Regions from separate parts of the Streptomyces sp. NBC_01618 genome, predicted to be linked through region 2. Evidence: riboswitches for the same ligand, from Rfam matches in the RefSeq annotation. Region 2 holds a riboswitch; each other region holds the start of a gene.
What was found. A riboswitch is a leader RNA that binds a small molecule or an ion and turns the genes downstream of it on or off. The one in region 2 is predicted to bind cyclic di-AMP.
Positions count from the first base shown of each region.

Region 1: another riboswitch for cyclic di-AMP. It lies ahead of OH735_RS19885 (M23 family metallopeptidase); the one in region 2 lies ahead of OH735_RS22835 (NlpC/P60 family protein).
Region 3: another riboswitch for cyclic di-AMP. It lies ahead of OH735_RS14645 (transglycosylase family protein); the one in region 2 lies ahead of OH735_RS22835 (NlpC/P60 family protein).

Region 1 covers NZ_CP109297.1:4,250,471-4,252,784, reverse strand. Annotated here, with positions in the region: gene OH735_RS19885 (M23 family metallopeptidase) at 1-829, opposite strand, end outside; cyclic di-AMP (ydaO/yuaA leader) riboswitch at 841-993, opposite strand; gene OH735_RS19880 (PP2C family protein-serine/threonine phosphatase) at 1,274-2,314, opposite strand, start outside.
Region 2 covers NZ_CP109297.1:4,877,565-4,879,878, reverse strand. Annotated here, with positions in the region: gene pcrA (DNA helicase PcrA) at 1-896, opposite strand, end outside; cyclic di-AMP (ydaO/yuaA leader) riboswitch at 1,177-1,341, shown strand; gene OH735_RS22835 (NlpC/P60 family protein) at 1,340-2,314, shown strand, end outside.
Region 3 covers NZ_CP109297.1:3,139,450-3,141,763, reverse strand. Annotated here, with positions in the region: gene OH735_RS14650 (transglycosylase family protein) at 1-682, shown strand, start outside; cyclic di-AMP (ydaO/yuaA leader) riboswitch at 983-1,154, shown strand; gene OH735_RS14645 (transglycosylase family protein) at 1,158-1,904, shown strand; gene eno (phosphopyruvate hydratase) at 2,207-2,314, shown strand, end outside.

The sequences.
Region 1 (2,314 bases), 630 kb from region 2:
CGGCGAGCTTGGCGAGCCGCAGGGCCTCGGCCTTCTTCTTGGCCTCTTCCTCCGCCTTCTTCTTTTCGGCGGCGGCCTTGGCCTCGGCCGCGTCCTGCTGCTTCTTGGCCTCGGCGGCTGCCTTCTCCGCGGCCTCCTTCTCCTGGGCGGCCTTGGCCTCGGCGTCGGCGGCGTCCTGCTGCTGCTCCGCCTGCTGGAGGATGCGCGCACGGAGCGCCTCGCCCGCGTCCGACGTGCCCTGCTCGGCCTCGGTGGTGGTGAGGCCGGCGGTGGTGAGCGGTGCGGCATCGGCGGCGACAGCGGCCTTGTCGGCTTCGGACTCCCCGGAGAACAGAGCACCCACGCCCGGAAGGGACTTGGCGTCGGGAAGGTTGTCCGCGATGGAATCGGGAAGGGAGATGGAGACCGGCGGCTTGCTCTGCGCGGTGGCCATGCCGCCCGCACCGACCGCCGCGATGACGCCGACCCCGAGCACCGTGGAGCTACGGGCAAGTCCGTTGCGCTGCTTGGCGACGCGGTGCCTGCCGCGTACGGGGCGGACGGACTCCTCGGTGGGGTTCCACTCGTCCCAGCCGCGTTCGGGCTCACCGTTGCCGTCGGCGCGGACTTCGCCACCGAAGTCACCGGCGAAGTCGCCGCCCGGCTCGGTGCCGTACGCCGCTCCCGTCCCACCGGTCCCGTAGTCGGAGGCGGTCCCGTAGTCGGGGCCGAAGCCGGAGTCGGAAGCGAAGCCGGAGTGGGAACCGGATCCGAAGTCGGTGCCGAAGTCGGTGCCGAAGTCGGGGTTGAACCGAGAGGGAGCCTCGGGGGCAGGCTTGTTGGACGCCACGGGGGCGCACTCCTTTCCTTCCTTCTCGCCTACCGGGTTAGCTGACGGGTTCGGAGCAGGAAGGTCTCCTACGGGCCCCTCCGCCTCTCACGAGACGCAGGTGTCCGATTCACCCCATGTAGGTGGTTCCCCGGTTCCCTTGCGGAATTCGGCGCTCGCGCACGGTGCCGCCACTGACGACGGCTGGGACGACCGCGCTGCGTTATCGAACGTTAATAGACACCGGGGCCTGATTCCAAGCTGTTCCCACTGATCGTTCACGCCTTTGGCCTGGACTTTACGGTGCACAACCGGGTGAAATGGGATGAGTTGATCACCCCTCAGTCACCACCCGATTTCTGACGTTGCGTCAAATGTTATGCGGAGTGGCGCGCTTCGGTTACGTACGGTGGCATCCCGCGCCCAAGGCCCGCCCGGCACGCACGAAAGCCCCCGCCCCACTCGTCACACCCCTTCCAGACCGACGATCTTCACGGTCCTGCGCCGGTCCGGCTGCCCCTCCGCGGGACGTACGACCGCGAGCAACGCCATGTCGTCGGTCGTCTCACCCCCCGTGTGCAGTCGTACGTCATCGGTCAACGCGGACAGCAGCTCCTCGGGCCCCGGGAAGATCCGACCGCGCAGCCGGACCGCCGGGTCGTAGAAGACCCCGTCGGTGTTCCGCGCCTCGGAGAGGCCGTCCGTGTACAGGAGCAGGGTCGTCCCCGCCGGCAGGTCCCACTCGTCCGACCTGTCGGGCCACGCTCCCAGGTCCATCCCGAGCGGCAGCGCGGGCACCGTCGGCCCCAACACATCCAGCGCCCCGTCCGGGTGCAGCAGGATTGGTTCGGGGTGGCCGCGGTTGACGACCCGCACACGCGACAGCCCGGCCGGGATCTCGGCCAGCACGGCGGTGATGAAGCCCTCCACCGCGTCGAGCCCGCCCCGCCGCGTCCCCTCCCGCGCCAGCGCCCGCTCCAGCCGCTGCGCCACACCCTCCAGCGAACGCTCCTGCTCGGCCGCCTCCCGGAACGCCCCGATGATCACCGCCACCGACTCCACGGCGTCGAGCCCCTTCCCCCGTACGTCCCCGACCACCAACCGCACCCCGTACGGGGAGTCCGTCACGGCGAACAGGTCACCGCCGACGAACTCGTCCGCCTGCGCCGCCTCGTACCGCGCCGCCACATGCAGCCCGCCGATCCGGTCGGACGGCTTCGGCAGCACCGCCCGCATGGCGGTCTCCGCGATGACCCGCGCGGACGCCAGCTGCTCATTGCTGCGCCGCACGACCCCGTTGATCACGACCGCGAGTACCGAGACGGTGGCCAGGGTGAGCAGCTCGATCAGCGGCACGACGTCCGGCAGCGTGTTGCTGTACAGCCGCAGCACGACCACGGCCAGCATCGAGGCGAGGCCGGTGCAGATGGTCCTGGACAGCGAGAAGAACGGCGCGGCGATCAGCGGCGCCGCCACGAACAGCGGAATGGCGGTGAAGGTGGGCGG
Region 2 (2,314 bases):
CCGACCAGTTCGCGTACGAGGGTGTACTGGGCGTGGTTGGTGTCCTGGTACTCGTCGACGAGGACGTGCCGGAAGCGACGGCGGTAGTGCTCGGCGACGTCGGGGAACGCCTGGAGCAGGTGGACCGTCGTCATGATGATGTCGTCGAAGTCCAGCGCGTTGGCCTCGCGCAGCCGGGACTGGTACATGGCGTAGGCCTGCGCGAGGGTCTTCTCGAACCCGTCGGCGGCCTGACCGGCGAAGGTCTCCTCGTCGATCAGCTCGTTCTTCAGGTTGGAGACCTTGGCCGTGAACGACTTCGGCGGGAAGCGCTTCGGGTCGAGGTCGAGATCGCGGCAGACCAGGGCCATCAGCCGCTTGGAGTCGGCGGCGTCGTAGATCGAGAACGATGACGTGAAGCCGAGCTTCTTCGACTCGCGGCGCAGGATGCGTACGCACGCGCTGTGGAAGGTCATGACCCACATGGCGTTGGCACGCGGTCCGACGAGCTGCTCGACGCGCTCCTTCATCTCGCCCGCGGCCTTGTTGGTGAAGGTGATCGCCAGGATCTGGCCGGGGTGCACGCCGCGCTCGGCGAGGAGGTGGGCGATCCGGTGGGTCAGCACCCGCGTCTTGCCGGAGCCCGCCCCGGCGACGATGAGCAGCGGCGAGCCCGCGTGGACCACGGCGGCGCGCTGCTCGGTGTTCAGCCCGTCGAGGAGCGCCGCGGGGTCGATGACGGGGCGGTGCGCGCCGTCGCGGTAGTACGCCTCCCTGGGCGGCGGGGGCCCGTCGAATACGCCCGCGAAGAGGTCCTCCGGCACCGCTTCGGGTGCGGAGTCCTCGGGGGGCGGCGGGGGCTCTTCCTCCGAGTGCTGGAGGCCGGCCAGGAAGCTGTCGTCAAAGAGGCTGCTCATCGCTTGTCGAGTCTAGGCCGCCGCACCGACACACGACGGCCGCATGCCGAACCGGACCCGGACCGCATGAGCGGCCCCATCCCCCTGCCGGGCACGCAAGGAGAGTGGACAGCCACGCACGGTGAGGAATTCCGGGCCCCCGCCCGCGCCCGCCGCCCCGCTTCGCCAAGGTCACGAAAATGTATCGGGCATATCGAACATCAACCTTCACAGCAGCACCATGGGTTGGCTAGCGTGCTCGTCCGGGCGGCCCGTACCCCCTGAGGCGAACCACGCCGAGCGGGCGCCCACGCCGAATCCGGGCTGCCCTCGCGGGAGTTCGGAACCGGGGACCCACACGCAGCACCGGGGTGAATCGGTCCTTGTCCCCACGCGGACCGTAGGGCAGCCTTCCGTTCCGCCCGAACCCGACAGCTAACCCGGTAGGCGGTCCACGGAAGGAGATGCCGGCCTTGGCGTCGCATCGCAAACCGCGCACCCGGATGCGCACCACCTCACCGGCCGTCGGGCTCACGACGGCGGCACTGGCGTCCGTGACCCTGCTCTCCACGCAGAGCGCGATGGCCGCCCCCGCTCCGAAGCCCGGCATCGAGGACGTCCAGAAGAAGGTCGACGACCTCTACCGGCAGGCGGGCACCGCGACCCAGCAGTACAACCAGGCGAAGGAAGCCGTCGCCACCCAGCGCACCAGGGCCGACGCCCTGCTGGATGATGTCGCCAAGCACGCCGACCAGCTCAACGAGGCCCGCAGGACGCTGGGCACGTACGCAACCGCGCAGTACCGCAGCGGCACCATCACACCGAGCGCCACTTTCTTCCTGGCCGACGACCCGCAGTCGTACTTCGACCAGAACCAGCTGATGGACCGGATGACCAGCCGGCAGCAGAGGGCGATCACTGACTTCCGTACGCAGCAGACCAAGGCGGCGAAGAAGCGTGCCGAAGCGGTGCAGAGCCTGGAGACGCTGACCACGACGCAGACCACGCTGCGCACCAGCAAGCAGGACGTCCAGAAGAAGCTGGGCGAGGCGCGCGCGTTGTTGTCGAAGCTGACCGCCGAGGAGAAGGCGCGGCTCGCGGAGCTGGAGCGGAAGAAGAAGGCGGAGGCCCGGCGCAAGGCGCAGGAACTGGCCGAGCGGCAGGCCGCCGCCAAGGCGGAGGCAGACCGCAAGGCCGCGGAGGCCGCGGAGGCCGCGAAGGAAGCGGATTCCGGCACCGGTACTGGTACGGGCACCGGCACGGGCACCGGCACGGGCACCGGCACCGGCTCGGACAGCAGCGCCACCACCGAGGCGGAGAAGGTCCTCGCCTTCGCCCGCGCCCAGATCGGCAAGCCGTACGTCTGGGGCGCGACCGGCCCGTCCTCGTACGACTGCTCCGGGCTCACCCAGGCCGCCTGGAAGGCCGCGGGTGTCGAC
Region 3 (2,314 bases), 1.7 Mb from region 2:
CGAGAAGGTGCTGGAGGACCAGGGCCCGCAGGCCTGGCCCAGCTGTGCGGTCATTTCCGGCCTCGCGGAGGACGGGACGCTGCCGGGCGTCGATCCGGGGGTCGCGCCCTCGCTCGAGCCGACGCAGAGCGCGGAGCCGGCTGACGGCACGTCGGCGTCCCCGGCCGACGGCGCCACGCCGTCGGACGGCGTCACGGACGCCACGGACGCCACGGGCGGCAAGGGCGGCAAGGGCGGCTCGAAGGGCTTGGGCGGTGCCGACGGGTCGGCAGGGAAGGCCGAGCCCTCCGCGCAGCCTTCGGCCACGGAGTCGGCCGCCCCGTCCTCCGACGCGCCCGAAATGCCTGATACGCGTGATTCATCCGATTCCTCCGGCCGTACGGGTGGTAAGCACCGTGGCGCCCCGGCCCCCGAGGGGGGCCGAGGTGCGGGCGGCGGCCTCGACCGCGAGTCGGGACGCCACGCCTCCCGGGGCGACGGTGGCGCACGCGACGCGGGCGCGTCGGCCGCCGACGGCATGTACACCGTCCACCCCGGCGACAATCTCTGGGCGATTGCTGACGCACAGAAGGTTCCTGGTGGCTGGCCTGCGCTCTATGAGGCCAACAAGGGGGCCGTCGGCAACGACCCGGACCTCGTCCTCCCTGGCCAGAGTCTTGATCTCGGCGTGGAGGCCGAGTGAGGGCGGTATGAAAATCGACTAAAAGAGCCCCAAAAATCGGGGTAGTTCAGGGACCTATGTCCGCTTATGCGTAAGTGAGACATGGGTCTCTTTGCGTCAATTGGCGTGTCGCGCCCAGGGGCTCCCGTCGTATCGCGTCCCACCTGCGAAAACGATGGTTCCTCACATGCAAGTAAGGGCTGATTGTCCGATGTGTTCATCTTTGAAAGTGGGGGTTGCCTATGTTTACGGTCGGAACCGCTCGCACCGCGGGCCCCGTCGACCGTCACGCCGAATCCTGCCGTCGGTCGAAGGGAACAGACGCGTAAAGCGCCGTAGGCAGGAGCGGGGGACCCAGGTAAGCGCCGGGCCCGATCGTCGAAAGACGCATCAGGACCGGCTTGGGGTGAAGTCGCGTGCTAGGACGTGCGACCGGGCAACTCACTTGGCCCGAACCCGACAGCTCACCTCGTAGGCGTCGGTGAGGAGAAGTTCCATGCTGTTTTCCAGCAAGGGCAAGCACCGCCGCCCGTCCAAGGCCGTCCGTGTCGCCACGCTCGCCGGTGTCGCCGGTGCCGCCGTCGCCGTTCCGCTGATGGGCGCGACCGGCGCCTCCGCCGCCTCCGTCGCCACCTGGGACGCCGTCGCCCAGTGCGAGTCGGGTGGCAACTGGTCCATCAACACCGGTAACGGCTACTACGGCGGTCTGCAGTTCTCGCAGTCCAGCTGGGCCGCCGCCGCCGGTACGCAGTACGCCCCCCGTGCCGACCTGGCCACCAAGGCCCAGCAGATCGCCACCGCCGAGAAGCTCCTCGCCATGCAGGGTCCGGGCGCCTGGGGCTGTGCCGGTGCCGGCAACCTGACCAACGACGGTGTCGACCCGGGCGTCGACACCGGCTCCTCCTCGAACTCCGGCGCCACCAAGCAGCAGAGCGCCCCGGCCGCGCCGAAGCAGCAGGCGCAGCCGAAGAAGGCCGAGCGCACCGAGGCTCCCGCCGCCGACCGCTCGGACCGCTCCGCCGCCCCGCAGGCCGAGTCGAAGAAGACCGTCACCACCCCGACCGGCCAGAAGGTCGGGAAGGGTGACGGCGAGTACAAGGTCGCCTCCGGCGACTCCCTGAGCAAGATCGCCGCCGACCACAAGGTCAAGGGCGGCTGGCAGCGGCTGTTCGAGCTGAACAAGGACATCGTCAAGGACGCGGACCTGATCTACCCGGGTCAGCAGCTGCACCTGACCAAGTAGTCCAGGGCCTCTCCTCCCCGAGCACCCCGGCCCGGCGCGCATCCCCCGTATGCGCCGGGCCGGGGTTTCCTGTGTCGCGCGCCACCCCCGCGTGACGCCTCTGCTCTGTGTGATCGTTCAACTGTTGTAGTTACTGACCAATAAAATTCTGACGGTTTGTCTGGCAATGCTCGCCCTCGGGTCCTTTTTCGTCCCAGGGGTCGGGCGGTCGTCCGGCTGAGCGGGCCGGGCCGGTTAGGCTCTTGTCGCAAGGCCAAAGTGACCCTGCACAACCAGTGTCATATCCCAGAAGGAGATGCCTCGTGCCGTCCATCGACGTCGTCGTAGCCCGGGAAATCCTCGACTCCCGGGGGAACCCCACGGTCGAGGTCGAGGTTGGCCTCGACGACGGCAGCACGGGCCGTGCTGCC